Regions from separate parts of the Desulfitobacterium hafniense DCB-2 genome, predicted to be linked through region 3. Evidence: riboswitches for the same ligand, from Rfam matches in the RefSeq annotation. Region 3 holds a riboswitch; each other region holds the start of a gene.
The links. A riboswitch is a leader RNA that binds a small molecule or an ion and turns the genes downstream of it on or off. The one in region 3 is predicted to bind S-adenosylmethionine.
Positions count from the first base shown of each region.

Region 1 (10,455 bases), 2.0 Mb from region 3:
ATACCTCCAAAAACATGTAAACTATTGTCATAATATAACTAAGACCAAACATATGTTCAGATCAACTACTAAACATATATTTGGTCTCAAAAACTTAAGTTACACTTCGCGAAAAAACTACTTTCTGCACAGTTATTTACGCATTCGATTCCAAATCGGCTGAACTAGCTTGGTAGGGGAAATTAAAAAACGCATGCGAGGTCTGTTATGCTTCATTATCTGCTAAATCCTAACCTAACTCCAATCAACCGGAAGCATGTCTTTAATCACCTTACGCACACTATTTCCTTAATTCCTTTACGGTCGGCTGATGCTACAGCTTGTTCCCGAGTCAGAGGTTCCAGACACATCTCCACTCGTTTCCCCGTTTGGCGGAGTTTCCGAGCTTCGGCGATCACTTGGGAAACATCACTGCCGCAGACAAAAACCTCCGGGCTTTCAGCATTGGAGCAGGCCATTTGTTCGATGATCGCCTTGAGATTGATCGCAAAACCAGTGGCCGGGACATCCTCCCCAAATTCACCGTACAGAGCGTCATAGCGCCCTCCCTCAACAACGGGGAAACCCACTCCGGGAACATAGCCTTCAAAGACCGCCCCCGTATAATAGCTGAAGCCGCGCAGAATACCCAAATCCAGAGACACATAATCCTGGACTCCGAAATCCTTTAAGTACCGATAGACCTGCCTCAGGGCAGCCACCGCTTCCAGCAGGGAAGGCCGCCGGCTCCACTCCAGAACCTGATCCAGCATATCCTCTTGGCCGTGAAGATGGGGAAGCTTTAAAAGAACGTCCTGAACCTTTAATTCAAAACCGTAGTCCTTAACCAACCGCTCAATCCCCACAAAATCCTTGCGGGCCAGCTTCTCCTGATAATGGAGCTGGAATTCCTGAGGAACCCCCAACTCGGCCATAATACCGGTAAAGATCCCCATATGTCCCAAATTGATTTGAAAGTCCATGCCGCCGATTTGGCGGAGAGCTTCAATCGCTAAGGCGACCACTTCGGCATCCGCCGCAGGAGAGGCCGAGCCAATCAGCTCCACTCCCACCTGCCTGAATTCTTGTTTATGAGATTTAGAATAGCGGAAGACATCTGCTGCGTAACATAAGCGCAAAGGAAAGGTAGTCCCCCGCATCCGGGTGCTGACCATCCGGGCGATGGGAGTGGTTAACTCCGGACGCAGCACCAGGACATGGCCCTGACGATCAAAGAGCTTAAAAAAACTATCCTCTTCCTCTTCGACCGGCTGGATGCATGCCCCATACTCCAAGGTCGGAGTGACAACCTTCTGATAAGCCCATGCTTTGAATAAATCCAGCGCAGAGGCCTCTGCCCGCTCTTGTAAGGCTAACTCATCAGGAAGAAGATCATGCATCCCTTCCGGGATTCTTAAGCCCAGAGAACTTCGCAGCATATTAATCCCCCCCCTTTTCCTTCTCCTCCAGACGCTTCAGGACCATCTGATAACCGTCGGCCCCAAAGTACAGGCACCGCTTAACCCGGCTGATAGTCGCCGTACTGGCACCTGTGGATTGGGCGATGGTGGTATAGGTCACATTCTTCTCCAGAAGTTTGGCCACTTCCAGACGCTGAGCCAAAGACTTAATCTCCGCCACCGTAGCGATATCCTGAAAGAACCTATAGCACTCTTCCCGATCCTTTAATAATAAAATAGCGTCAAAAAGCGCATCCGTTGAGGAATCACGCAGGCGCTGATCAATTCCCTTGAAATCATCGTCTTTATATTCATCCATCATCGATCATCTCCTTATACTTCTATACTTTAATTTATTAAAGTATAGGGCCCTTGTCAATATTCATAGCCTCTCTTCAGAAAATTTGTTTAACCTTCCAGAACTTTCTATTGAAAAAATTACTTGCCAAGACTCTATGCTTTATGTTAATATAGTGTCTATCAAGATTTCGACTGAAACTTGGTACAAAGTTAATAAACACTCTTATCCAGAGTAGGTGGAGGGACTGGCCCGATGAAACCCGGCAACCGACATGAAAATGCACGGTGCTAAATCCTGCAGGAAATACTGGGAGATGAGAGGAAACCCGACTATAACTCTGCGGATTTCCTCGTGGAGTTTTTTGTTATATTCAGTTAGAACCTAACGAGGGGGAACAGCGTTGATTAGAATTGAGAACTTAACAAAGGTTTACACCTCCCGCAAAGAGCAAGTTACAGCCATTGAAGATATCTCCCTGCATATTCCCAAAGGAGCGATTTACGGCATCATCGGTTTAAGCGGTGCCGGTAAAAGCACCCTGGTCCGTTGCATCAATCGCTTGGAAGAGCCCACCGGGGGTAAAATCATCATCGATGGTCAGAATTTAACAGCCATGTCCGCGGCAGAGCTCCGGCAAGCCCGCCAAAAGATCGGCATGATCTTTCAGCACTTCCATCTGCTCCAGTCCCGCACCGTTTTTGATAATATTGCTTTTCCTTTAGAAATTGCCGGTTTTAAAAAACCAGAGATAGCAGAGAGGGTTAAGGAGCTGCTTCCCCTAGTAGGCTTGGAGGATAAGGCCCATGTCTACCCTTCCCAGCTCAGCGGCGGTCAAAAGCAAAGAGTGGGGATTGCCCGTGCGCTGGCCACCAACCCTAAAGTGCTCCTTTGCGATGAGGCCACTTCCGCCCTTGACCCCCAAACCACTTTATCTATCTTGAATCTCTTAAAGGATATCAATCAGCGTTTCGGCTTAACCATTATTATGATTACTCACGAAATGAAAGTGGTTAAAGAGATCTGCACCGATGTGGCCGTCATCCATGAGTCAAAAATCGCTGAACAAGGGCCTGTGGAATCCGTCTTTATTCAACCCCAGTCCAGCGTCGCCAAGGAATTCATCTCCACTGTATTTCCCAATGAACTCCCTGAAGATTTGCTTCGTGAACTGGCCACTCATCCCAATTCTCAGATTGTGCGCATCCAATTCCTGGGTTCACGGGCATCGGACCCCATCATTGCCGACCTTATGAAAGAATGCGAGGTTCGGGCCAATATCCTTTATGGAAGCATCGACCACCTCCGCTCCACTCTCTTTGGCACCTTAACCTTGGAGCTGCAGGGAGATCCCGGACAACTGGCTTTAGCTCATCAATATCTAGCCCAGCGCGAACTCAAAGTGGAGGTGATCCAAAATGTTTGATTTTACCAACCCTCAATACTGGGAAACCATCTATCAACTTCTGGTCCCTGCTACAGGAGAGACCCTATACATGGTTATGGCCTCTACTCTGCTGGCTTATCTTCTTGGTGTTCCTCTGGGGGTCATTCTGGTCATCTCTTCTCCCGATCATATCTCGCCGAATCCTTGGATAGAACGCACCCTCGGCACAGTGATCAACATCTTTCGCTCGGCACCTTTTATCGTTTTGCTTCTGGCTTTGATTCCTGTCACTCAAGCCATCATGGGCACATACATCGGTACCGACGCTGCAATAATCCCTCTGGTCTTTGCCACAGCACCTTTCGTGGCCCGCATGGTGGAGAGTTCGCTTAAAGAAATTCCTTACGGAGTCATTGAAGCGGCCCTATCCATGGGCTCTTCCCCTTGGCAGATTATCCGTAAAGTTCTTTTGCCTGAAGCCAAGGCCTCTCTCATCTTAGGCGCCGCCATCACCACGATCAGCGTCGTCGGCTATACCGCCATGGCGGGGACCATAGGAGCCGGTGGCTTAGGAGACGTGGCTATCCGCTACGGGCATCAACGTTTTCGGACCGACGTGATGATTATGACCGTCATCATTCTCGTGATTATCGTCCAATTGGTTCAACTCTTTGGCACCAAACTGGCTCGCCGGATTAGTAACCACTAAGCATGTTCCAAGCGCTCACTCAAATTCATGGCGGGCGATACCGGTACTCCTGTCAAGTTCTTTGGGGAGGAGGCTTGAGCATATATCTTCTCAAGGGTATCTCACAATGAAGGGTATCTCACAAAAAATGTCTTCATGTGTATCTTCAGAGGAAAAGAAAGAAGAATTTAAGGAGGAAATAAGAATGAAACGTAAACTCTCGACTTTAATTATCGGCTCCGTAGTAGCCCTATCCTTGGTACTTACCGGGTGCGGAAGCACCCCTCAGAAAACCGATACCCCACCCGCCTCCGGTAATGCCAATGAGCCTGTGACGATCAAAGTAGGCGCTACCCCCGTTCCCCATGCCGAAGTGCTTGAATTCGTCAAACCCAAATTAGCAGAACAAGGCATCAATCTGGAAATTGTTGATTTTACGGATTATGCTCTTCCCAACCCAGCCGTTAACGACGGATTACTCGACGCCAACTACTTTCAACACACTCCTTACCTGGATACCTACCTTGCTCAAGGCATGAAGCTGGCGATCATCGGCACTGTGCATATTGAGCCCATGGGCTTCTACTCTGAAAAAGTAACCAAAATCGATGAGCTCAAAGACGGTGATGCTATTGCTATCCCTAACGATCCCTCCAATGGCGGCCGCGCTTTAGCCGTCTTAGAACAAGCCGGATTGATTAAACTTAAAGACGGTGCCGGTGTTACCGCAACAGAATTGGATATCGCTGAGAACCCGAAAAAGCTAAAAATTCAAGCTATTGAGGCTGCTCAGCTCCCCCATGCTCTTACCGACCCCAAAATTGCCGGAGCTGTCATCAACACCAACTACGCTTTAGAAGCCGGCCTCAATCCCACTGAGGATGCCATCGTCCTTGAAGGCAAAGATTCTCCTTATGCCAACATCGTCGTAGCTAAAGAAGATCGCAAAGACGATCCCAACCTCAAAAAATTAGTGGAAGCTTTGAACACCCCAGAAGTTAAGAAGTTTATCGAAGATACCTACAAAGGTGCTGTCGTTCCTGCCTTCTAAGAATTATTACTTCAACTCATAAAGAAAGAGCCGTTCCTCAGCTGAGGGCGGCTTTTCTCATTGCTATGCATTCTATATCTATTTTAATCTTAACGATTTAATCTTTGCTCTTACCCTTGGCTAGATTCACTAGGTATAAATCCTTAATTTCTCGGTCATGTTTACTGGATTCCATTTGTAAAGCCTCAACCTTAGTACCTAAAATCTTAATTTCACTTTTGACTTCCTCATTAAACTGTTTCTGAGTCTCCCGCCAATCATAAAAAAGAATATCCAGCTTCCTACCAAAGTCTTGCTCCATCCTGACCTGAGATTGCCTAAGGACAACTAGATCCGTCTCCATCCTGGTTTGAGATTCCTTCAACCCGGTTACATCTTGCTTTACTTCAGTTAGCTCTGCCTTTATCCCTGCTACATCTTGCTTTACCTCAGTCAGCTCCGTCTTCATGCCAGTTAATTCATTAAGTACTTTTCCAAAATGCTCCAGCATCAAATCCTGAAATTTCTCATTATCCATGAATCCACTTCCTTATTCCTAGGAATGGAATAATTATATCATATCCCCTAAATTAACCCAAGGATAAGTTTCTTTAATGCCTGTACTTACCCCTGCCATGATTACCATATTTTTGATGGCATAGAACGGGTCACTCCTCACACACTATAGACAAATTACCCAGGATGAAGAACTAATCAACATTCTGGAACATGAGGAGAACATCTCTATGAATTCCTTCGATAAGAAAATTCAGACCCGCTTGCGCATGCACCCGGAAATGCTGCGCCACATTCTAACCGAGCCCAATGAGGAGACCCTCACGACCTTGACCCGCTATAAACTATTTGAATCCAAGGGAGCCTATCTCGGCCAACTCCTGCTTTCCCTGCTTCCTCAATGGGAATACCTGGCCTGCGAAGGCAATGCCCATTTAGGGCAAATTATTCGCAACCTGGAAAAGACCCCCATCAGTCCGGTTTCCCAGGAATCCGATTTTCTGCGGGCAAACCTGTTGCGCATCCGCATTCTTGCCGAAACTCCGGGAGTATTCCCTTTCTCTCCCTTCATCATTCAGGAACATCTCCTTAACTTTTTAGAAGGTGCGGATCTGATCGCAGATTTGCCTCAACTGACGGTCATTAACTTCAGCAGGGATGAGCTGAGACCCTTAGCCTCCGAACTGGCGCAATACAGGCTAAGCCCTTTAAGCCGCCGCTATGTGCAGAACCTTTTCCACCAGGAACGTCAGGAAGCCATTCTCGCCAACCTTGCTTATCTATGCAAAAATTATCCTTTGCTGGGTACTTGCCGGCAAGCCTATGCTTTGCTGCTCTCCCTGGACAACATTGAAAACTGGAGCAAACATCCCTTCTGCCTCCGCCTGGTATCCAACCGCTTCTGGGATTACCGCACCAAGGAGATTCTATAGTTCATCCATGGGCCGGCCTTTCGTCTCTTCGCCAAGAATGAGGACATTAAACACAACGAGGATGAGCACTCCGGCAAACATCAGGAAAACCGTTTCCGTAGGCATTTCCGCTCCCAGCATACGGCCTACCACCATAGGTGCTAAGATGCCGCCGATGCGGCCAAACCCGGCGGCCCAACCGGCACCGGTGCCCCGGGCTCTGGTAGGATAAAGCTCAGGAGTATAGGTGTAGAGAATTCCCCAGGCGCCAAGGTTAAAGAAAGACATGAGGGAACCAAAGACCAGAATCATCATTACACTGTTGCCCAGTCCAAAGAAATAAGCGCTGATCGCTGTCCCTAAAACGAAAGCGGCCAAGGTAGGCTTGCGCCCAATGCGATCGACCAGAAATGCCGCGCTGAAATAGCCGGGAATCTGCGCCAAGGTCATAATAATAACATAGCTGAAGCTCTTGGTCAGGGAAAAACCCTTTAAGGCAAGAATAGAGGGCAGCCAGGTAAAAATTCCATAGTAAGAATATACGATTCCAAACCAAAGCAGCCAGAGAAACACCGTTCTGCGCAGGAACTTCCGGGAAAACAATTCCGCTACCGTGACTCGCTTCAGCACCTTAGTCTTGGCCGTCCCCTTCTGGGGCTGCCTGTGTTCACGTTTTGCCTCCTCAGCAGTTCTGCCCGCCTTTACGTCAGGTCCTGCCTCCCCGGCGACCAGGCGGTACACTGCCTCAGCCTCCTGGATTCTTCCCTGTTCCTCAAGAAACCGCGGTGACTCCGGGATGTACTTCCAGAGATAAAAAACGTAAAGAGCCGGAATGGCACCAATGAAGAAAGCAATATGCCAACCATAGTTGGGAATGATCAGATAGGATATAACGGAGGCCAGGAGCCACCCTATAGCCCAGAAGCTCTCCAAAAGGACCAGAAATTTTCCCCGGTGTTTAGCAGGAGTGAACTCACTCACCAAGGTTACCGCAACCGGCAATTGCCCTCCCAAACCAAACCCCACCAGAAAGCGAAAGAACAAAAGGGAGGCATAGCTCCAGGCCAGGCCGCATAATCCGGTAGCCAAAGAATACACCACCAAGGTAAAGGCAAAGACCTTTTTTCTGCCGATTCGATCCGCCACACTCCCGGACAGAATAGCTCCCAAAGCCATTCCTAACAGGCCGACACTCCCGATATTTCCCACCTGTTCCGGTGTTAACCCCCAAGTCTTCATCAACACCGGCAGGACAAAGGAAATAATGCCCGTATCCATGGAATCGAACATCCATCCCAAACCTGCAGAGATAAGGAGTATATAGTGAAATCTCTTAACCGGTAATTTTTCTATTCGTTGTGATATACTCATCTTTATCCTCCTGTGCAAATAGCTGATATTTTTATTAGGCAAATTGCTGATAATTTTATATAGTTTAGCAAATTTTAGTAAAAAAATAAAGAAGCTTGGGGATAAGCTTCTTTTTGCATTTTCAAATTTCCTGCTTTCATGATCTATCACTTATTAAAAGGAGCTGAACTATCTTTCTTACTCTAATACCTGGAGGCTCATTTTATACTCATAGATAATCTCCATATACTGCTCTGACGTCCCCCCTTCAGTCAGAACCTTATAACATCGATAGAGAAGCCTCTGATGAACCCCTTCACGCCGGGCTAAAAAAGTAAGCAGACGTTTCACCCCAGGATCCTGGGTCATGGCTGCATGCTTCTCATACAAAAGGCGTGCTCTCTTTTCCAAAGCAGCGTTTGCTTTCAAAAGTTTATCCGGTTCAGAGTACTGGTTTACATAGGAAAGAGACCAGGGAGTATCCTCATGATCACTTAAGCGAGTAACCTCCCCGCCCAGCTTGGTAATCATTGCCGATAAAGTCTCTAAATGAGCAAGTTCTTCCGCCATGATGAGTCCCAAAAGTTCACGCAAAAAACGGTTGTCTATATTAACCTGATGATTTAAGTACTGAACTGCCTGGGTGAGTTCTCCATCCCTTCCACCATAATGCTCCAGCAATTCTTTAGCCAGGACCGGATCGGGCCTTTCCACATGGATTGGATAAAAGAACCTTTTTCGATAGATGTACACACCCTTCCCCCCTTGAACGTCGTCCTGCCTTCATTATATGAAGATAGGACAACCTAAGGTCACAGGAGGAAAAGCCGAACTAAAGACCTTTTACCCCAATATCTTTCCGATAATGAGCGCCGGGGAAATTTATTTTTTCTACTAAAGCATATCCCAATTGACGGGCCTGGTTAAGATCATCTCCCCAAGCCGTTACCCCCAAGACCCTTCCGCCGGAGCTTTGCAGTTCTCCCCCCTGGGAAAGGGCAGTCCCGGCATGAAAAATCACGCTCTCTTGAGCAGGGACTTCAGGCAAAGTGATCGGAATGCCTTTGGCATAGGCCAGGGGATAGCCCGGTGCGGCCATAACGATACAGAGTGCGGTTTCTTTTTTCCAAGCCAGCTTTAGATTCTCGATCTGTCCTTCCGTACAGGCCCACAGAACCTTGAATAAATCCGATTCCATACGGGCCATCACCACTTGGGTTTCCGGATCACCGAAGCGGACATTAAATTCCAAGGTTTTCGGACCGTCCTTGGTCAGCATCAGCCCGGCAAAAAGAACTCCTTGAAAGGGCATCCCTTTATCCTTCATGACTTGTAAGGTGGGCTGCACGATGGTTCTTAGTGCCTCCTCTTCCAACTCTGGATTCCAGAAAGGCGGGGGGCTATAGGTACCCATGCCGCCGGTATTCAAGCCCAGATCCCCATCCAAAGCCCGTTTATGGTCCTGAACAGGGACTAAGGCAACCGCATGCTCACCATCACAGAGACAGAGCAAGCTCACTTCCTGCCCTTCCAGATATTCTTCAACCAGAAGCAATTTTCCCGATTCGCCTAAAGAGCCGTCCATTAACTCATCCACAGCCGTCAAAGCTGTGTCCAAATCCATGGCCACAATCACACCTTTGCCGGCTGCTAAGCCATCGGCCTTTAAGACGATCGGTGCTCCCATCTGTTTGATATATTCCTTAGCCTGCTCCGGTTCAGAGAATACCCGGCTTTGAGCTGTGGGAACCCCCGCCGCCTCCATGATTTCCTTAGCAAAAGATTTGCTGCCCTCCAGCCGGGCGGCTTCTTGAGTGGGTCCGAAAATCCTCAGTCCTTCTTTTTGGAAAGCGTCTACAATCCCTAAAGTCAAAGGTGCCTCAGGGCCCACAATTGTCAAATCAATGCCTTCTTTTTGGGCAAATTCAAGCAACCCGGGGATATCTGTAGCCGCAATCGCCACATTCCATTCCTGAGTTCCGGCGTTTCCCGGAGCAACGTACAATTTCCCGACCTCCGGGCTTTGGGCTATTTTCCAGGCAAGGGCGTGCTCCCTGCCGCCATTGCCTACTATTAAGACTTTCTTAGCCATGGGGCACCTTCTTTACTATTTGATTTAGACTGCTTCAGGAAAACTCTAAAGCTGATTCTCCAGGATTTTGCTTTACACCGGTCGCTCCATAAGCTGCGCGGACAAAACTAACGCGCAAAGCCCTCCGCTCCGAAAGGACCTGCGCCGCTGAGTCATTCTCTGTGGCGTCGCGGCTTGGGCGAAACCCTCGTCCGGGTTTCGTCCCGCCAAATCGCTCCTGCTCAATGGCGGGTTGGAAACGTCCTGTTTCCAACCTTTCTCCGCTGCGTGCTTTTCGCGAAGTTTTGTTTCCGCTCGCTTAAATTCGCTTCCTACCGTAAAGCAAAATCCTTGGGCTGTTTTTGGAGTTTGAGCGGGCAGGGCGTTGCGGGAAAGGTGGAGTAAGTCGCCTGACTCCCGGCTTAAGTCGCTTTTTCCGTCTTTGCCGACGCCGCTTGGGGCGGCAAGGTCGGCTACCTTAGGAAAGGCTTTGAAGGCAACCCAAGAAATCCTCACAAAAAGTCTCGGGAACCAGGTCCTTAAGGAAAAGCTAAAAGAGACCCGCAAGACGTAGCTTTACGTACAAAAGCGTACGGATTTAGCGGAGGGGCGGTCGGGTCAGCGAAGCTTTCTTAACGTAGCGAAGCCATGGTTCACATCAGGTATTACCCTGAGGTTTGGTGTAGCTGTTAAGAAAGCGAGTAGACCAGCCCCGGAGCTATGGAGTACGCGTTGAGCGTAAAGCTACGCGACCCAGGCAGGAGC
Region 1 covers NC_011830.1:1,575,263-1,585,717, reverse strand. The annotation lists gene hisZ (ATP phosphoribosyltransferase regulatory subunit) at 267-1,418, opposite strand; gene DHAF_RS07425 (YerC/YecD family TrpR-related protein) at 1,420-1,761, opposite strand; SAM riboswitch class I at 1,960-2,060, shown strand; gene DHAF_RS07420 (methionine ABC transporter ATP-binding protein) at 2,141-3,163, shown strand; gene DHAF_RS07415 (methionine ABC transporter permease) at 3,156-3,833, shown strand; gene DHAF_RS07410 (MetQ/NlpA family ABC transporter substrate-binding protein) at 4,018-4,863, shown strand; gene DHAF_RS07405 (hypothetical protein) at 4,961-5,380, opposite strand; gene DHAF_RS07400 (hypothetical protein) at 5,589-6,290, shown strand; gene DHAF_RS07395 (MFS transporter) at 6,285-7,640, opposite strand; gene DHAF_RS07390 (manganese catalase family protein) at 7,818-8,372, opposite strand; gene purD (phosphoribosylamine--glycine ligase) at 8,452-9,711, opposite strand; gene DHAF_RS26745 (hypothetical protein) at 9,784-10,206, opposite strand.
Region 1: another riboswitch for S-adenosylmethionine. It lies ahead of DHAF_RS07420 (methionine ABC transporter ATP-binding protein); the one in region 3 lies ahead of metA (homoserine O-acetyltransferase MetA).

Region 2 (10,455 bases), 1.9 Mb from region 3:
GCCTTTAAAACTAATCCCTGAGATGCAGAGTTTTATTCCAGGGATGGTTATGCTCATTCTTGGCTTATTCCTTTGCGCCTTTAGTTCCTATCTCTACATTGCCTCTGGTTTTGGAGCAGGCCCAAGGGATAGTCTGATGGTGGCTTTAGAGAGAAAGACTAAATTATCTATAGGGCTTTGCCGTGGGATTATTGAAGTAACGGTGTGCTTGATAGGCTGGATTTTTGGCGGACCCGTAGGAATTGGTACAGTTATTTCCGCATTTGGAATAGGGATCTGCGTACAGATGGTCTTTGCTTGGGTGAAATTTGATGCGACCTCGGTTAAACATGAGACCATTGATGAAACGGTAAAGAATCTGAAGGGGTTTTATAAGAAATCCGTTGGCGAAGATGCCTAAAGCATCTATTTTAAAGCTTGTTCTAAATCGCCAATGAGATCCTCGGCGGCTTCAATACCCAGTGATAACCGGAGAAGACAATCGTCCACCCCAAGCCTTGTCCTTACTTCGTGAGGGATATCGGCATGGGTTTGGGTAGCGGGATAAGTGATTAGAGATTCTACACCACCAAGGCTTTCCGCATAGGAGATAATTTTGAGGGATTTTAATATCTCGGGGATTAAGCTGGGACTTTTTACCCGGAAAGATAGCATAGCACCGAAGCCCCGGGCTTGTTCAAGCTGAGTTGCATAGCCGGGATGATGCTTAAGTCCGGGATAACAGACCGCGGTGACAAGGGGATGCGTCTCCAGCCATTGTGCAATCTGGAGGGCATTTTCTTCTTGTGCTCTCATGCGCAGGGCCAAGGTTTTCAATCCCCGGATAATTAGCCAGGAATCTTGGGGGCCCAATGTAGCGCCGAGAGAGTTCTGCAAACGTCCAAAGCGAGCTGCAAGCTCTTCTCCTTGAACCACGACGAGGCCCGCCACGACATCATTATGGCCGCCAAGATATTTGGTGCCACTATGAATAACAATGTCTGCTCCCAAGTTCAGTGGTTTTTGCAAATAGGGTGTAAGAAAAGTATTGTCCACTATATTTAAGAGACCGTGCTTCTGGCACAAGGAAGCGATCCCCTTTAGGTCGGCAATCTTCATTAGAGGGTTGGTAGGTGTTTCGGTGAAGATGGCTTTTGTGTGGGGGCGGATCTCTTTTGCGATGGTGTCGAGATCACTGGAATCAACAAAAGTGACTTGGAGGCCAAAGCGGCTGAAGACCTCCTCAAGGATACGGTAGGTTCCTCCATAGAGATCTTCGGTGACGAGAAGATGCTCGCCCTGAGAGAATAAGGAGAGGATGGTAGTGATGGCACCCATGCCTGAGGAAAAAGCAAACCCTTTGGTACCCTCTTCCAGGCTTGCCATAGCATCTTCTAAAGCTTGGCGGGTGGGATTGCCGGTTCGTGAGTAATCAAAGCCTGTGCTTTGGCCGAAGCCGGGGTGAGCAAAGGTAGATGAATGGTAAACAGGAAAGCTGATCGCCCCGTAAGGATCCCGGCGATTGCCGATCTGAGCCAGTTCGGTTAAAATATTCATTTTCATTCCTCCTCGTATGAACACATTGGCAAAGGTTATTCATGTTGTTGAGCCTCAAAGAAGATTCGAACTAACAAAAACGACCTCCAAAGAGGTCGTGAACTGTTTCCACGTCCTCTTATCTTCGAACCTGATGGTTCTCTGGATTTAGCACCTCACATATGTAGGTTGCCGGGCTTCATGGGGCCAGTCCCTCCGCCTCTCTTGATAAGAGCTTTGACATAAGTCCATATTTAATTCGCTTTAAGCCTGCTAAGATGTTTATAATATTATATTATTCCTATGGGCTTTGCAAGTGAATTTTTTATGTCCTAAATATACTTCATTCTGAAAAGAGGAAAATTCTATGCTTTTTGAGAATACCTTAGTTAAGCGGAGCTAAGCAGGAATCCAGCCTTGAACTGTTTACACTGGGAACAAGATTGGTGAGTAACTGATTTATTTAACTCGCGGAGGGGAGCTATGACAATAGAGGGAATCCTTGTATATTCGATATTACTTTTCATTATTATATTTCTTGCCGTAAGGCTGGCTATACAGCCATTGATCAAAAACGCCAATAACGTTGCGGTTAATGAGGAAGGCGAGTTAAGCTTGGTTAAGTTGCAAGCTATCGGTGTGCTGGATAATCATGAGTTAGAAGAAGTCATACAGTTTTACAATCAAAAGAAGGTTTCAAGTAAAAAGATGAAAGAATTAGAACGCTATACGAAAGTGCTTTCGGAATTAGTCAGGCAAGGAATCTTGACTCAAGAGGAATATTCTCGAAAAATGGAGAAACTGAGAAACTACTATTTTAGCGATAATTCTAAAGCATAATCGATTGAAGCGTGAAAGTTAATTAAGCTTGAGTAATCTGGAGGTAAATCATGCAGGCAAAGCTGAATCACTTAAAGCAAATTATCAAAGAAATGGAAGCGGTTGTGGTGGCTTTTTCGGGTGGGGTGGACAGCACCTTTCTCTTAAAAGTAGCTCATGAAACCTTGGGGGATCACTGTCTTGCTGTCATCGGTGCTTCGGAAACTATGCCTTCAGCCGATTATAACAATGCTTTGCAGCAGGCCAAAGAGTTTGGGGCAAAGTTTTTGGTCATCGAAACTGAAGAAATGGGCAAAGAGGAGTTTGTAAAGAACCCCCAGAATCGTTGTTTTCATTGTAAAAATGAGCTGTTTACAAAGCTGTTAGGCATTGCCCAAGAGAAGAAGATCAATTGGGTTCTTGACGGGAGCAATGCCGACGATCTTAAGGATTACCGCCCCGGCATGCAGGCAGCCAGAGCTTTGGGGATCAGGAGTCCGCTGCAGGAAGCGGGCTTAAGCAAAGAAGAGATTCGTCAATTGTCCAAGAAGATGGGACTTTCAACTTGGGATAAGCCCTCCAGCCCTTGTCTATCTTCTCGCTTTCCCTACGGAGAGGAGATCACGATCGAAAAGCTTCGGCGCGTAGAGCAAGCGGAAGCTTTACTTAAAGAACTGGGATTTACAAATTTAAGAGTGCGTTATCATCAGGATATGGCCCGATTGGAAATTCCTAAAAAGGATTTTTTAAAACTTATGGAATTGGACCACGATACTATTGTCAAGCCCCTCAAGGAATTAGGGTTTACCTATGTTACTCTGGATTTAGAGGGTTTTCGAAGCGGCAGTCTAAACGAAGGAATACAAATTCTGTAGCACTGCTTCAGAGTTCTATAGTGAAGGGATTACATTATTCTGTAATATATCAATCTGCTCTATTGACATTACTTTGTTTACTGTCATATAATAATTAAAAATTGAATACTTCTCATCCAGAGTGGTGGAGGGACTGGCCCGATGAAACCCGGCAACCGGCCTATATGGCAGTGGTGCTAATTCCAGCAGGATTATTCCTGGAAGATGAGCAAAATATGACACATAAGCTCTTCCTGGAATAGGGAAGGGCTTTTTATATGCTCTTGCCATAATATTGCAGGCAACGTCAAGGACCGATGAAGGGGAGGAACAAAGAGATGAAGGAAAATACAGTGAAGATTGGTCTATTAGGGTGTGGGAATGTGGGCCAAGGGGTGATAAAAGGAATACTGCTCCATTCAAACAAGATTCTTCGCAAACTGGGGGCCACATTGGTTGTAAGCAAGGCCCTTGTTCAAGATATAAGTAAAGAGCGGGCGATTGAGGGTGTTGTTCTAACCCAGAAACCCCAGGATATTCTCGATGACCCGGAGATTGAGGTAGTAGTGGAAGTTATGGGTGGTGAGCATCCCACTTATTCCTTTATCAAAGAGGCGCTGGCTAAAGGAAAGCATGTAGTGACAGCCAATAAGCTCTTACTGGCTCTTCATGGCGCGGAGTTGCAAGAAATAGCCCAGCGTAAAGGAATTTGCCTGCTTTATGAAGGGAGCGTCTTAGGAGGGATTCCGATCCTTAGAACCATTCAATATGGGCTGGCCGGAGACCAGGTGAAGAAAATTTGTGGCATTTTAAATGGGACCACTAATTATATTCTGACTCAAATGGCGGAGTCTGGAAAAGGCTATGAGGAGGCATTGCGCGAAGCGCAAGAGGCTGGTTATGCGGAAAGTGATCCGACTATGGATGTAACCGGTTTGGACGCGGCGTGTAAACTTGTTATTCTCTGCCGGGAATGCTTTGAGCTGAATATTCCTCTTGAAGAGGTGGAGATTAATGGAATCCAAGGGCTGACGCCGGAAGAGGTCGCAGAGCAAAAAGAACAGGGGCGGGTGCCTAAATTAGTTGCCGAGGCAGCCATCATTGAGCACTCTTCGTCAGAGCCGGAAAAAAGACGGGAAGGAATTAGGGCTAAAGTGAGTGTGCAGTGGTTATCAGGGGAAGCAATTCTCAGTCACGTCTCCGGTGTGGATAATGGCTTATCACTGGAAACGCAGTTGGTGGGTGATCTTTTTTGGAAGGGGCCTGGCGCTGGTGGATTGGCCACAGGGGGAGCCGTTTTGTCCGATATTGTTGAGATCGCGAAGAAAGTAGTTGTAGAGCGCAGGATAGGAAATGCTGCTCGTTAAGTAAAGCAGGCTCAATGTTGAGTTTCTTAAAATGTATAATGGAATTAAAGCGAACTGGTTCAGGCCGGTTCGCTTTTTGATGATTTCCTTTTTATCGGCACGATTCCTAAAGCAATTTGGCATATCCTTGCTAAAAGAAGGATTGAGAAACAGCAACAGAGAATCAATTCTAAGAATATGGTAAATAATGGTATGGTGTAATTCGATTAGAAACAGATTAAGGAGGGAGCGTTATCAAGAAACGAAGAATTATTCGCGGCACCCTTTTTTTCCTGGGGGTGGTATTCTGTATCTTGTTCTTGAATTTTGATATCTTTCCTTTAAGTGCTTCTTTTAGGGAGCCCGGTGTGGAGGAACCGACTTATTCGGCAATGCTGGTCACCGATCCCGAACAAACGCCGCAGCAAAGAATCCAACAGCAAAGAGCCAATTATGCTGCTTATGTTAAGAAAGTAAAGACCGCGGCAGCTAACCCAAGTGAAACTGATCGGGGAGCAGTGAAGGAAGAGACTCCGCAACCGGTAACTACCGAGCAAACAGGGCAGCTTTTTCGTGTGACTACCAATCCCTATGTCCCGGCCTTTATTCTCCAAGGAAATTATGTGGTTCATGGCAGTTCGCCCAATAAGCAATTTACAGCTTATATCTACCCGGATGAATGGGAAACCATTGGAGATATTTATATCAAAGATAATGTAAGCAATCGTTGGACTCGGCTGCAGATCAATCAGGAGAACCGGATAAAAATGTGGAATTCTTTTGCACCTGAAGGAAAATATACTCCGAAAAAGAAGATCTTATGGCTTAATGATCAAGAGTTTATTACCATTATCGGCTTGGCCTATGGGACGATTGCCAAGGGTGGAGAGCTGGTAAAGGTTACACCGGCCACTGGTGAAGCGGAAACACTTTATCCGGCATATCAAAAGCTCAACCAAGAAGTTATTGATTTTGAACAGGTGGAAGAAGAGCTGATTATCACTATAGATCACTTAGATGCCAATGGGTTCTGTCTGGAAAAGGAGGAGATGAGAGTTCCCCTGTTTGATTGAGATACATCATCTCAGCAGGATATTGTTTATAAAAGAAATCACTTCCTCTCAGGATAGTTTTAAGCAGGTCTCTAGTGGGCTTGCTTTTCACTTTCCCTATCTTTCTTTAACTTTTTGGGAAAAGAATGGTATAATAAAAAATTGAGAACTATCAGGAGGGATTATCCTTTGGAATTTGCGGAAAGTATCGCGCAAGAACTTAGCTTGCGTGCCCATCAGGTCAAAGAAGCCATTCAACTCTTGGATGCGGGGAATACCATTCCTTTTATTGCACGTTATCGTAAGGAAGCCACCGGAGAGTTGGATGAGAACGCCCTGCGCAGTATCGTAGAGCGTTTGGAATATCTAAGGAACTTAAAGCAACGGAAAAGCGAAGTCCTGCGGTTGATTGAAGAGCAAGGCAAACTCACAGATGAGTTAGCAGAGCAGATTCAGAACGCTTCAATTCTCCAAGAGGTGGAAGACCTCTATCGGCCCTACAAACAGAAAAGGCGTACACGGGCTACTATAGCTAAGGAGAAGGGACTTGAACCCTTAGCTCTATGGATATTGGAGCAATATCCCAAGGCCCAGCCTTTAGAGGAAGCTCAAAAGTATATTAACCCTGAACTGGGTGTCGAAACCTCAGAAGAAGCAATCTCTGGGGCTTCGGATATTCTTGCGGAAATGATTTCTGATGATGCCGCCATGCGCAAGAGAATCCGGGAAGCAACCTTTCGTTTTGGCGATATTGCAGCTTCGGCCAAAAAGGCTGAGGAACGCTCTCCTTATGAGATGTACTATGATTACCGGGAACCTGTGAAAAAGCTGCCCCCTCACCGTATCCTGGCTCTCAATCGCGGTGAGAAGGAAGAGGTTCTCAGCGTTAAAGTGGATGTTCCTACAGAGCGTATGCTTGCTCTGCTCGAGCAGGCTTATGTGAAGCATGGACCCGCAGCGGAGATTGTTCGTAATGCTGCAGATGATTCTTATAAACGTTTAATAGCCCCTTCTATTGAGAGGGAAATCCGGGGAGCTCTGACTGAGAAGGCGGAGGAGCAAGCCATCAAGGTTTTTGCTGAGAATTTGAAACAGCTTCTGCTCCAACCTCCGGTACGGGGGAAAGTTGTACTGGGATTGGACCCGGGCTTTCGGACAGGGTGTAAATTTGCTGTAGTGGATGATACCGGAAAACTGTTTCATGTCGGTGTTATTTACCCTCATCCCCCTCAAAACAAGCGGGAAGAAGCGAAGAAGGTACTTAGAGATACTATTGCTAAATATCAAGTGGAGGTTATCGCCATTGGCAATGGCACAGCATCTCGTGAGACTGAGGAAGTCACTGCTGAGATGATTCGGGAAAGTGACCTGGCTTCGGAATATATCATCGTCAGTGAAGCCGGAGCCTCCGTATACTCTGCTTCTAAACTGGCTGGAGAAGAGTTTCCGGATTTTGATCTTTCTTTGCGCAGTGCTGTCTCCATTGCCCGGCGTTTGCAGGATCCTTTAGCTGAGCTGGTTAAGATCGAACCCAAAGCCGTGGGTGTCGGGCAATATCAGCATGATGTTCAGCCTAAGCGCTTGGAGGAATCCTTGCATGGTGTCGTTGAATCCGCCGTTAATGCTGTAGGTGTGGATTTGAATACGGCCTCGCCTTCCCTCCTTCAATATGTGGCCGGGCTTAAACCGACCATTGCCAAAAATATTGTGGCTTTTCGGGAAAGTAATGGGAAGTTCCAAAAACGGGAGCAGCTGAAAAAGGTTCCCCGTCTTGGGGAGCAGACCTTTGTGCAGTGCGCCGGCTTTATTCGTATTCCTGAAGGGGCCAACCCTCTGGAAAATACACCGGTTCATCCGGAATCCTATGAGCTGGCTCAAAATATCCTGCACAAGGCAGGATTCACTATCATGGATCTAAAAGAACGTCCTAATGAAGTACGGCTGGGGATTGCCCGGTTAAATCCTGAGGAATGTGCTCGGGAGTTCAGTGCCGGAGTTCCTACAGTCAAAGATATTCTTGCCGCTCTGCAACGCCCTGGCCGGGATCCCCGGGAGGATCTGCCCAGGCCGAAATTGCGTCAGGATGTTACCCATCTGGAGGATTTAAAAACGGGAATGATTCTGGAAGGAACTGTGAGAAATATCGTTGATTTTGGAGCTTTTATTGATATAGGGGTCAAACACGACGGTTTGGTGCATATATCTCAAATCAGCGAGAAGTTTATTAAGCATCCTATGGAAGTGCTTTCCGTGGGAGACATCGTTAAAGTCCGTGTTCTAGGCATCGATACCGCCCGTGAGCGAGTCAGTCTCTCCATGAAGGAGATTGCAGCGGACGCCATGGTATCCATATAGCCCTGTCTATAAGAACAAGCTAAAAGCAATACTGTTTATAACGGAGGTAATCATGAAAGCAAAGACTAGCCTTTTTATCCGTGATGGTCTGATCAAGACCATGAAGGGTCAGGAATTCATTGGCGGCATCCTGGTGGAAGGCACACAGATAAAAGCTCTTGGGGAGAATCTGGTTGCTCCTGAGGGAGCGGAGATTATTGAAGCCCATGGGAAGTTGATTTTACCCGGCTTTATTGACGCCCATTGTCATGTGGGGCTGGGAGAGGAGATCTACCAAAACGAAGGGGATGATCTCAACGAAATGACCGATCCGGTTACCCCTGAGCTTCGTGCTATCGATGGCATCAATCCGGAGGATGAAGGTTTACGGGATGCTCGTTTAGGAGGAGTTACGGCTGTGTTCTCCACACCGGGCAGCGGCAACGTTATTGGTGGGACAGGTGTCGTGTTGAAAACAGTCGGCAAAGTCGTGGATAAGATGATTGTACGGGAGCCGGCAGGGCTGAAGGTAGCCTTTGGAGAGAATCCCAAAATGGTCTATGGTGGGGAACAAAAGAAAATGCCTATGACCCGTATGGCTACTGCCGCCCTGCTTCGTCAAGCGCTGGTGGATGCTGAGACTTATCTGGAAAAGTTAGAACAAGGCATCGAGGACCCGGAAAAGGTACCTGAGCGGGATCTGGGGATGGAAAGTTTAATCCGGGTGATTAAACGTGAGATTCCTCTGCGGGCCCATGCTCACCGGGCCGATGATATTATGACGGCTATCCGCATTGCTAAAGAATTCAATGTGGATCTGGTTATTGAACATTGTACCGAAGGACATAAGATTGCTGAGGAAATCGCCGAGTATGGATATCCTGCCGTTGTGGGTCCTTCACTGGTCAACCGGGCTAAGGTGGAATTGAAAGATAAGTCTTTTGAGACCCCCCATGTCCTGACACAAGCAGGTGTTAAGGTGGCTATTATTACAGACCATCCGGTGACTCCGATTGAACAGCTGTCCCTTTGTGCAGCGCTGGTGGCACGGGCCGGAATGGATGAAGAAGAGGCTTTAAAGGCCATTACAATTAACCCGGCGGAAATTTTGGGTGTGGATCATCGCTTAGGGTCTTTGGAAGTGGGTAAAGATGCGGATATCGTGATTTGGAGTGAACATCCTTTTGTCTTAAAGTCACGCCCGGAAACGGTGATTATCAACGGTAAGGTGATCACGGATTAGCTTTCCGAATGATTGAGAAAAGGCCGGAAACTTTGGGAATTAAGGATACGTAAATAGACATTATAGTTAGAATTCAGAGCGAATGATTAAAGGAAGGAAGTCAGGATGGAGCTGGAAGTTCAAAGCTTAAGTGCAGATTATACTCATGCCCTGGGCTACAATTTAGGAAAAGTGCTTCGTGGTGGAGATGTGGTGTGTCTTGCCGGCGATCTGGGGGCGGGAAAAACTGCCTTAGCAAAAGGAATTGGGGAAGCCCTGGCGGTACAGGAACCCATGACCAGCCCAACCTTTACCTTTCAGATTGAGTATTCAGGGATGGCTCAGGATAGTCCCGTGCGGCTGATCCATATGGATTTATATCGTTTGCGTTATCCGGAAGAGGTAGAGATAATCGGGGTAGAAGATGCTTTTCAAGAGGATGCTATCTGCTTGATTGAATGGCCGGGAATTGCGGAGGATATCCTGCCCGATGATTCATTAGCAATCCGGATTGAAGGATCAGGTGAGGAGCCGCGCTTAATCGGCTTTTCTTCCCAAGCGGAAGCCTGGGCAGAACGGCTCAAAGATATTATCACAGAAATAAATCTTGTTAATCCTTTCGAATACTAGGAGGAACGATGAAGTATCTCACCATCGATACAACCACCAAAGTCACAGCTTTAGCTCTGGCGGATGACGGGCAGCTGGTGGCGGAAGGTTTTTTGCATACATCCAAAACCCATTCGGAGAGGTTGATTCCTGTACTGGATCAAGTCCTGGAGGCATCGGCCTGGAAGCTCCAGGATCTTGATTTTATTGGTGTGGTGCGAGGACCGGGTTCTTTCACAGGAATCCGTATTGGGATTGCCACAGCTCAGGGGTTGGCGCAAGTGCTTAAGCTTCCCTTAATAGGTGTGCTTTCCTTGGATTCCTTGGCTTGGGCCGGACATAGCCGAAAGGAAGAGATCGTACCGATTCTTGATGCCCGCAAGAATGAATGGTATACAGCTCAGTACCGATGGTCGGAAAGGGAGGAAATCCCCATACGAAGCCGAGAGCCTTTCGCGGTAGAGCCGGCACTTTGGCTTAAGGAATTGGCGGAACAAGGCAAGCCCATTGTTTTTGTCGGTGACGCTGTTTCCCGTTATCAAGAGAAGATCAAGGCCATCCTGGGGGATAAGGCAGTGCTTCTCCCGGATTATTTAGCTTTGCCGCGGGGAGCGTATACTGTTCGGTGTGTCTGGAATGAATGGCAGAAGGGAAGCCAGGAAAAGCTTGTGGAACCGTATTATATTCGGTTATCGGAAGCTGAG
Region 2 covers NC_011830.1:1,487,970-1,498,424, forward strand. The annotation lists gene DHAF_RS06920 (YczE/YyaS/YitT family protein) at 1-400, shown strand, start outside; gene DHAF_RS06925 (trans-sulfuration enzyme family protein) at 406-1,542, opposite strand; SAM riboswitch class I at 1,652-1,750, opposite strand; gene DHAF_RS06930 (hypothetical protein) at 1,999-2,355, shown strand; gene larE (ATP-dependent sacrificial sulfur transferase LarE) at 2,406-3,209, shown strand; SAM riboswitch class I at 3,319-3,420, shown strand; gene DHAF_RS06940 (homoserine dehydrogenase) at 3,527-4,555, shown strand; gene DHAF_RS06945 (DUF4652 domain-containing protein) at 4,903-5,607, shown strand; gene DHAF_RS06950 (Tex family protein) at 5,776-7,941, shown strand; gene DHAF_RS06955 (amidohydrolase) at 7,994-9,163, shown strand; gene tsaE (tRNA (adenosine(37)-N6)-threonylcarbamoyltransferase complex ATPase subunit type 1 TsaE) at 9,269-9,772, shown strand; gene tsaB (tRNA (adenosine(37)-N6)-threonylcarbamoyltransferase complex dimerization subunit type 1 TsaB) at 9,781-10,455, shown strand, end outside.
Region 2: another riboswitch for S-adenosylmethionine. It lies ahead of DHAF_RS06940 (homoserine dehydrogenase); the one in region 3 lies ahead of metA (homoserine O-acetyltransferase MetA).

Region 3 (10,455 bases):
TTTAACGGCGGAGGCGGTGCGATGGTGGCCATCGGCGATATAGATGCTTTGGATTTCCGCAAACCCTGCGGCAATCTTCTCTATATCCTGCTCCTCTGCAATCACCCAGACTGCATGCCGCACTCCGTCAGCCGCGACAAAGTCATAGAGAGGGGTATTCTGTTTGACTCTCTCGATCACTTCATGGATACCGGCCTGGGCACGGTAAGCTAAGAAGATGGGGCCTGTCTGGGCACTGCAGACATCCACATGATTGATGCGGTCCAGCTCTTTATCTTCTCTGGTCAATTCGTGTTTTTTAATCACATCCTGGAGATAATCGTCAATGGCGGCACAGCCTACCAAACCGGTTTGGGCTCTTCCCTGCATGGTAAGCTCATAAATATAATAGCAGGGTTTGGCCTCCCGGATGAAGATCCCTTCTTGAATCATCCCCTGCAGAACCTCTGCAGCTTTGGCATAGACCTGAGGATGGTAAGGATCGAAATCCTCCGGAAAATGGGTCTCCGGACGATCCACCTTTAAAAAAGAGTGGGGTTCCTTTTTGATTTCTTCAAGAGCTTCTTCCCGGTTGTAAACATCATAAGGGAGGGCGGCAACTTTGCCCGCAACATCTTCCCTGGGTCTTATGGCTTGAAAGGGTCTAATCCTTGCCAAAACATTCCCTCCTTTTCATGGATGAATCAAGGGGACAGGTACCTTGATTCATTGGGGTGCAGGTGAATAATGGGACCTGTCCCCTTGATTCACTGCTATTTGATGACACGGACTTTCAGGACGCCGTCGATTTCTTTGAGTTTGGTGATCATCTCCGGGGCGGCGGGGGTTTCGATGTCGATGAGGGTGTAGGCATAGGAGCCTTTGCTTTTGTTCATCAGGTCAGAGATATTGACGTTTTCTTTGGCTAAGGTGGAGGTGAATTGGCCCAGCATATTGGGAATATTTTTATGATTGATGGCGATCCGTCCGGCTTGGTTGCAGACTCCCATATCGCAATTGGGGAAATTCACGGAATTCTTGATGTTGCCATGCTCAAGGTAGTTCATGATTTGCTCTACGGCCATGACTGCGCAATTTTCTTCGGATTCCGCCGTGGAGGCGCCCAGATGGGGAATGGCGATGACTCCTTCCACTCCGCAGACCTTAGGATTGGGGAAGTCTGTCACATATTTGGCGACTTTTCCGGTCTTCAGAGCTTCAATCAGGGCCTCTTCATCCACCAGGGTATCCCGGGAGAAATTCAGGATGATTACGCCGTCCTTCATTTGCTCAAAGGCTTGTTTATTGAGCATGCCGCGGTTGGAATCGGTTAAGGGGACATGGATGGTAATAAAGTCGCATTCCCGATAGATTTCTTCCGTATTTTTAATGGGTTTGATATATTTGGAAAGCTTCCAGGCGTGTTCCACAGAAATATAAGGATCATAGCCGCAGACATCCATTTCCAGTTTGTTGGCGGCATTGGCCACTAAGATGCCGATAGCGCCTAAACCGATGACCCCCAATTTTTTGCCTTTGATCTCTGTTCCGGCAAACTTGGCTTTATTCTTTTCCACCAGTTTGGCTACTTCAGGATCCGTCTGGCAGGAGTTCACCCAATTCACTCCACCCACCAGATTGCGGGCGGCCATAATCATGGTGGCGATCACCATTTCTTTCACTCCGTTGGCATTGGCGCCGGGGGTGTTGAAGACAACGATGCCTTTTTCCGCGCATTTATCAAGGGGGATGTTATTGACTCCGGCCCCGGCCCGGGCAATGGCTTCGATATTAGGGGGCAGTTCCAGATCATGCATGGAGGTACTGCGGACGAGAACGCCGTTGGCATCTTCATAGCGGTCCACGTCAACATAGCGATCGGTGAACAGTTTTAAACCCGCTTGGGAAATATTATTCAGGCAATTGATTTTGAACATTGTAAAACACTCCTCTTTATTTTTCTTTACTGTTTTAGTTTTCTTTACTGTTTTTTCTTTTACTCTGTATTATTGTTATCTATTGAATGCAGCTCCTGCAACGGCAGGGATTGCCATCTTATCCTTTCTTGTTCTCTGCTTCAAACTTTCTCATGAATTCCACTAAATCCTTGACCCCCTGGATGGGCATGGCATTGTAAATGCTGGCCCTCATCCCGCCTACTGTGCGGTATCCTTTAAGGTTCTCAAAGCCTGCGGTCTTGGCTTCTTTGATGAACTTGGCATCCAGTTCTTCAGAGCCTGTCACAAAGGGAACATTCATTAAGGAGCGGTCTTTTTTCGCTACGGTTCCTTTAAACATGGCACTGGCGTCCAGATAATCATAAAGGATGGCGGCTTTTTCCTCGTTGATCTTTTGCATAGCTTCCAGTCCGCCCAGCTTTTTGAGCCATTTGAACACTTTACCACAGATGTATATTCCATAAACCGGCGGTGTATTATAGGCGGAATTGTTATCCAGATGGACTTTATACTTGAGCATAGTGGGAGTTCCCGGCAAAACGTCCTCTGTAATCAAATCTTCCCGGATAATGACAATCACGACCCCGGCGGGCCCTACATTCTTCTGAGCTCCGGCAAAAATAATTCCGTATTGGCTGACATCGATGGGTTCGGATAGGAAATCGGAAGACATATCGGCGATTAAAGGTTTATCTCCCACCTCGGGAAGCTCATTAAACTTGGTGCCGAAGATGGTATTATTGTGGCAGATGTAGACATAGTCTGCCTCCTCGGAGAATTTCAAATCCTTAAGATCCGGAATATAGGAGTAGTTCTGGTCTTCTGATGAGGCGACGACATTGATTTTGCCGTAGAGTTTTCCTTCGGAAATAGCTTTCTTGGCCCATTGCCCGGTGTTCAGGTGATCCGCTACCCGGTTCTTCATCAGGTTCATGGGAACCATGGCAAATTGTTGGGAGGCCCCGCCCTGGAGGAAGAGGATCTTGTAGTTATCAGGAACCTTCAGCAGGTCTCTTAAGTCCTGAGCAGCCTCGTTCATCATGCCTTCAATGGTCTTGGAGCGGTGGCTCATTTCCATGACGGACATGCCTGTTCCCTGGTAATCCAGCATTTCCTCGGCGGCTTCTCTCAGGACTTCCTCAGGCAATACAGCCGGCCCTGCTGAAAAATTGTACACTCTTTTCATCTTGAAATATCCTCCTTATTTATCATGTTTTATGAACGTTTACAGATATTGGTTTGTCCAGAATAGACAAAACCCACCCCAGTCATTGGGGCGGGTATTCCGCGGTGCCACCCAAGTTTCAGCCTTTACGGTTAATGGGCAGTGAATCCTGCCCTATCCTCCTTAGTATCCTTAAGGAGAACTAGGGCAGTGCCGCGCAGAAAATAAATAAAACCTCTCATCCCAATCAGGGACGAGAGGTTATTCCCGCGTTGCCACCCATGTTGCCGTAATCGGCCAACTTATGTCCGCGATATCGGGCGGAACCCGTCACAATTCATCATTGGCCACTCCAGGATGGAATCCGCTTCGCTTCTATGACTGACTTGCACCAACCGTCAGCTCTCTATACATATTCGGCGCCGGACGTCCTTTCATCGTGTTGGATTATAGATTGACGTTGTTATGATTCTAATCTATTACACAGCTTTTTGTCAAGGGTTATCAGCAAAATAATTATTTTCCCGCTTCGGCACCTGCTTCGATATTGCCCTCCAAGCCGATGGCAACGGCGACGGTGCGCATTCCTTTAATGGTCTCTTCGATGATCTCGTTCAGATCCTTGCCCAAGCGGTTGGCTCCAGCTTCGATCACTTCCCGGTTGACATTCTCCGCAAAGCTCTTTTGCTTCCATTTCTTTTTGACAGATTTAGCGGTCAGGTCGTGAAGGCTCTTGCTGGGACGGAGCAAAGCCGTGGCTGAGACCAGACCTGTCAATTCGTCAATGGTAAACAGGACCTTTTCCACGTTCTCCCGGGGCTCCACATCATGGACCAGACCGTAGCCATGGCTTTCAATGGCCCGGATGAATTCTTCCGGCAATCCTTGGGGGGTAAGGATCTCCCGGGTTTTGCGGCAGTGTTGGTCAGGGTACATCTCGAAATCAATATCATGCAATAAGCCGATATTCCCCCAAAGATCGGGGTCTTCCTGATAAAGGGAAGCAAAATGGCGCATCACCGCTTCCACTGTCAGGGAGTGACGCAGTAAGGTCTCACTTTTTACATACTCATTGAGAAGCTGCCAAGCAGCCTCTCGATCCCGTGTATAATCCGGCATCCGACATCCTTCTTTCTATGGTGGTATTTGTATTTTATCTATTGCCCAGTTCTTCAAGGTTATAGGGAGTTTCCTGATAGACATAGTAATTCAGCCAATTGGCAAAAAGTAAATTAGAATGCCCTCTCCACCTGACGACAGGCGTCTGCCTGGGATCATCCCCAGGGTAGTAGTTCTGCGGAACGTTGATGGGGAGTTCGTAGGATATATCCCGATCATATTCCGCTTTCAGGGTGTAGGGATCGTATTCGGAATGACCTGTGACAAAAATCTGCCGGCCACCCTTGGTCCCGACGAGATAGACTCCGGACTCCTCAGATTCGGAAAGAATCTCCAGCTCCGGCACCTTGACGATATCTTCTTTTCTGACTTCTGTATGCCGGGAGTGAGGAACATAAAAGATATCATCAAAACCTCTGAGCAAACGGATATCTCTGCGGTTTAAGGTATGAGGGAAGACGCCGAACATTTTGGCCGGCAAGGGATATTTGGGAACACCAAAAAAGTGATAAAGCCCGGCTTGTGCTCCCCAGCAAATGAACAGGGTGGAAAAAACATTGGCTTTACTCCAGTCCATAATCTTCTGCAGCTCCGGCCAAAAGTCAACCTCTTCAAAGGGCATCTGCTCGATAGGGGCACCGGTAATGATCATGCCGTCAAATTTCTGATCTTTGATGCTGTCAAAGGTCTGATAATACTTAATGAGGTATTCTTCCGGGGTATTCTTGGAGCGATGGGTTTCCGGGTAAAGAAGGGTAATATCCACTTGCAAGGGGGAATTCCCTAAGAGTCTGAGAATCTGTGTTTCGGTTATGATCTTATTAGGCATGAGATTGAGAATGACAATACTGAGAGGGCGAATGTCCTGATGTTCGGCACGCTTCTCTTCCATAATAAAAACATCCTCTTTGGTGAGTATTTCTGCTGCAGGCAGGCCATCGGGTACATTGATCGGCATAGTATTCTCCCTTCGCTACACTTAGAAATTTCGACCTTCGTTCTTCATGACTTGCTTTTTAAAATAAAGAAAACCTCTTTCCAAGAAAGAGGGTATCGCTAAAAATTCCTCTCTCATCTATCAATGCTTCCATCGCAGGAATTAGCACCGTTGTATTCATCCGAATACCGGTTGCTGGGTTTCATCGGGCCAGTCCCTCCACCACTCTTGATAAGAAATGGGCTGTATTTAGTTGATGACGATGAAAATCGTCATTGGCACTATATTATTACATCTTGGCACTAATGTCAATCTGCTCTATAACAAAATTATTGTAGAGGGATTGTACGAGTTGCGTAGCTTTTCAGCATTTTTCTGAGACTTTTGCGGCTCCTTTACAGGTCTTTTTCATAACAGAAGACGGCTCTCCCCGGCTAAAAGCAGGATGAGAACCGTCTTACTTCTTATTATCTTTAGATATATATTTAGCTATCTAAACTCCGAGCTTAAAGCTTCCCGCCTTCGACAATTAGCTCCTCAGGTTTTACATCGTCCCCGTACACGGGCAGGAGGGTTTTTTCATAAGCTTTCTTTATGAAATCTTCTTTAGCGAGCTCTGCCAGCTCCTGATTGATCCAGTTTAAGAGTTCGGTGTCGCCCTTCTTTACTGCCGGTGCAATGGTATCCGTGCTGCCTAAAGTAGGTACACCTACGGTGAAGCCCGGATTGGATTTGGCCCAGGCGAGGACTTCCGTATTGTCATGAGCTAAGGCGGCTCCCCGGCCATCTTTTAAGGCTTCAAAGGCTTCCGTGTTTTGATCATATTTAAGAAGTTCCAGATCCGGGTGGTTTTTGGTCAGATAATCCTGAGCCGTGGTTCCTTTATTGACAATAACCTTCTGCCCTTGAAGCTGGTCGATAGAGGTGATCAAAGCTCCGTTAGGTGAGACGATCCCCAGGGCAACTTTCATATAGGGGTTGGCAAAATCCACTTTTTGCTTTCTTTCTTCTGTCACTGTGAAATTAGCCATAATAATGTCGACCTTGTTGGATTCCAGATAAGGTACTCTGTTGGCAGCCTCCACCAATACGAACTCTACCTTGGATTCGTCCCCTAAAAGGTCTTTGGCGAAGCGTCTGGCGATTTCCACATCAAAGCCTTGATTCTGGCCATTGGCGTCTACATAACCAAAGGGCGGCTTATCACTGAACACCCCAATCCGCAGGGTTCCCCGCTGCTTGATTTCTTCCAGGGAGCCTGCTGAGGAGGCACCGTTTGCCTTATTGGCGTTGTTGGCATTATTGGCTTGGTCGCCGCCTGTCTGGCCGCACCCCACAAGTCCGCCCAGGAGCAACGCTCCGGCCAGAACGAGGGCCAGGGATCTGATCATCTTTTTCATCTTTTCTCTCAACCTTTCTTCTCTTCTTTTTGGGATATTTTTATAGCTTTCCTTTGGCTCTGGTTGCCCGGCACTGTGAAAACCTATGGAACGCTGCGGAAGGCTGCGGTATTGCTGCACCTACCTGGTGCACCGGCACTAATATTGAAATATATTAAGAAATTGCTTCGCCCGCTCGGTGCGTGGGTTATTGAAGAACTCCTGGGGGCCGGCAATTTCACAAACAGTACCTGAATCCATGAAAACGACCCGGTCGGCGACGGCTTGGGCAAAGCCCATCTCATGAGTGACAATGATCATGGTCATTCCCTGTTTGGCCAGGCCCAGCATCACGTCAAGAACTTCCCGGACCATTTCCGGATCAAGGGATGCTGTCACCTCATCAAAAAGCATGATCTCCGGATTCATGCATAAGGCTCTGACGATAGCGATTCTCTGCTTCTGGCCTCCGGATAGCTCCCTTGGCCAAGCGTCCATTCTATCGAATAACCCCACTCTTTCCAAAAGGGCCTTGGCTTGCTCCATGACTTGGCTGCGCTCCCTGTTCTGTACCTTTGTAGGCCCCAGGAGAATATTCTCAATCACCGTCATATGGGGAAAAAGATCATAGTTTTGAAAAACCATACCGATCTGCTGACGAATCTGCTCCCAATCGACTTTTCCTCTGATCAGGCTTTGACCTGACAGCAGGATATCTCCTTTTTGAATGGGTTCAAGACCGTTAAGGCAGCGGAGCAGAGTGCTTTTACCGCATCCGGAGGGCCCTAAAACCACAATGACCTCACCTCTGGGGACCTGGAGATCAATCCCCTTAAGAACGGGTTTGCCCCCATACTCTTTATACAAATCCTTGATTGCCAATAAAATTTCTCTTTGCTCACTACTCATTGAACCACCACTTATTGAATTATTGCTCATTGAATCACTCCTAACTGCTCCACTTGGCTTCCAGTCTCTTGGCCAGACGGGACAATGGATAACACATGATGAAGTACAGAATAAAAATAAGCCCATAAATCCAGAAGGAGGCCGTGGGAACGGTAAAGCGGGCGTTCTCGATCATCTGCTGACCGACTTTGAGGATTTCCACCACCCCAATGAGTACCGCAAGGGAGGTGGTCTTGACCATCCGTGTGGCCAGGTTAATCGTGGCAGGCAGCATCCGTCTTACAGCCTGAGGGATTAAAACATACCGGTAAAGCTGCCCAAAGCTTAAACCCAGCGCTTTACCGGAGTCGCTCTGATGCCGGGGCAAGGATTCCAGGGCGCCCCTGACGATGTCACCCATTTCTGCCGTCCCCCAGAGAATAAAGACAATGATGACGATGAGCTCACCTTCCAGATGAATAGCAAAGACTGAGGTTATGCCGAAATAGCCGATGAATAACCAGACAAGGACGGGAATAATTCGGAAGGCTTCCAGATAAAGGCGGCAGAGCACCTTGATCAGCTTGGATTTCATGGTCATGAGCAGACCAAAGGCAATTCCTGTGCAGGCAGAGATTAAGATAGCGATCAAGGCAATCCTTACTGTAACCAGCAACCCCTCCAGCAGACGCACTATATTCTGTGAGGTAAAAAGCATCTCAAGGGCCGAATTCAGCATAGCGCACCTTCCTCTCCAACCAAGTCAAGAATAAAGACAAAGGCAACAGGATGATTAAGTAAGAAACAACCAACATTAAGAGGGATTCAACGGTCTGATAATACATCCCGATCAGATCTTTGGTAACATTCATAAGATCGAGAATAGCGATGGCCCCAAGAACGGAGGTTTCTTTGAGCAGGAAGATACAGTTGGCGCCAAGGGCCGGGATGCTGAAGGAAAACGCCTGAGGGAATACCACATAGCGAATCAACTGCCACCGTGAAAGCCCTAAGCTCAGGCCGGATTCAATCTGGGATTTGCTCACCGCTTCCATTCCGCCGCGCAAGGCCTCAGCCATATAGCTCCCTCCTAAAAAGGAAAGGCCAAGAATTGCACAAGCCGTCTCACTTAATGTCACCCCCAGCTTGGGCAGTCCAAAATAGAGAAAGTAGACCTGGATCAGCAAAGGGGTGTTCCGGGAGAGCTCTATATACCCTCCCATGATCGTTTTTAAAAGAGGTATACGGTAATACATAATGACACTGCAGATCAGGCCAAGAAGCAGGGAGAACAGTGTCCCCCAAAAAGCCAGCTTTAAGGTAAGCCAGGCCGCTTTTTCATATAAAGGAATGTTTTGAAGAATGAATTCCCAATTTAAATTCATGCCGGCCTCTCTTTCAGTCCATTCTGCAGAGCCTCTGCAGCTCAACTATCTGCTTAAATATTTGCTTAACTATCTGTTCAAACACCTTTATATAATTCCTATATATTTAGTATGATATATCGGAATTATATATTCCGACTCTCACTCTGTCAATCTTTTATTTTTGCCAAGAGAAAAAGGAACCGACAGCTTTTGAACCGGAATAGGTTCGCGAGGTGTCAGTTCCTTTTTCTTTTTTAGTTTGGCCGCACACTATCTGAGGGTCAACAAACTATTAATATACGGGAATCAGAAAATTTCCAGGCCCACCGGGCAATGATCGGAGCCCATGATCTGATCGTAGATCATGGCGTCTTTGAGCTCATTCTTCAGGCTTTCCGAGACACAAAAGTAGTCGATACGCCACCCTGCATTATTGGCCCGGGCGTTGAACATGTAGGACCACCAGGTGTAGGCTTCTTTTTTATCCGGGTTGAAATGGCGGAAGGTATCGATAAAGCCGTTCTTAAGCAGTTCACTGAATTTTGCCCGTTCTTCATCAGTGAAGCCGGCATTTTTGCGATTGGTTTTAGGGTTTTTGAGATCGATCTCCGTATGGGCGACATTGAGATCGCCGCACAGGATCACCGGTTTGGATTTTTCCAGGTTTTTAAGATAACCGAGGAATTCCGCTTCCCAGATCATGCGATAATCCAAGCGGGCCAAGTCCCTTTGCGAGTTGGGGGTGTAGACCGTGACCAGGTAAAAGGTATCAAATTCAAGGGTAATGACCCGCCCTTCCTGATCATGCTCTTCCTGGCCGATCCCATAGGACACACTCAGGGGTTCTTTCTTGGCAAAGACTGCGGTTCCGGAATAACCTTTCTTCTGAGCAAAATTCCAATAGGCGTGATACCCCTCCAACTGGAAAGGGATCTGCTCTTCCTGAAGCTTGGTCTCCTGCAGGCAAAAGATATCCGCTTGCTCCTGCTGGAAAAAGTCCATAAAGCCCTTATTCAGACAAGCCCGCAGGCCATTGACATTCCATGATATTAATTTCATCCCGTTCTCTCCTCTAATGACGTTTTTGTGCCATTAATCTCTTGGACACCATCTCATTTTGTTATTGTCCATTTGTAATCAGTCTAGCTTTGCAACCATAAAAAATCAAGCTTTCAGCTTCACAAGGCTGAAAGCCTGATTCCAGGGTATTCAGTAATTTAAGTCTTATCTGCCGCATTCCTGAGCCAGCCAGGCTTTTTCTTCAGCATCCAGATAAGGCTCCAGGGTGGTGTAGACCATTTGGTTGTAGTCATCCAGCCATGTTTGCTCTTCTTCTGTGAGGAGGCTTTGATCCACACCCCCTAAGTCGATGGGGCAATAGGTCACAGCTTCAAAGCCCATAAATTGGCCGAATTCAGTCTCCTCGGCTTTTCTCACCACCATCATATTCTCGGTGCGAATGCCGTGTTTCCCTTCTTTATAGATACCGGGCTCATTGGTCAGGATCATCCCTGCTTCCAGTTTCACCGTATTAGGGGTCTGGCTCAGCCGCTGGGGGCCTTCATGAACATTCAAAAACATACCCACTCCATGACCTGTACCGCATTTGTAATCCATGCCGTATTTCCAGATGGGCTGTCTGGCCAGGACATCTAAGTTGGAG
Region 3 covers NC_011830.1:4,873,028-4,883,482, forward strand. The annotation lists gene DHAF_RS22850 (DUF1015 domain-containing protein) at 1-657, opposite strand, end outside; gene DHAF_RS22855 (phosphoglycerate dehydrogenase) at 753-1,916, opposite strand; gene serC (3-phosphoserine/phosphohydroxythreonine transaminase) at 2,035-3,123, opposite strand; gene DHAF_RS22865 (HDIG domain-containing metalloprotein) at 3,619-4,221, opposite strand; gene metA (homoserine O-acetyltransferase MetA) at 4,256-5,179, opposite strand; SAM riboswitch class I at 5,290-5,396, opposite strand; gene DHAF_RS22875 (cysteine ABC transporter substrate-binding protein) at 5,665-6,558, opposite strand; gene DHAF_RS22880 (amino acid ABC transporter ATP-binding protein) at 6,697-7,446, opposite strand; gene DHAF_RS22885 (amino acid ABC transporter permease) at 7,487-8,164, opposite strand; gene DHAF_RS22890 (amino acid ABC transporter permease) at 8,145-8,810, opposite strand; gene DHAF_RS22895 (exodeoxyribonuclease III) at 9,099-9,851, opposite strand; gene DHAF_RS22900 (aminopeptidase P family protein) at 10,017-10,455, opposite strand, start outside.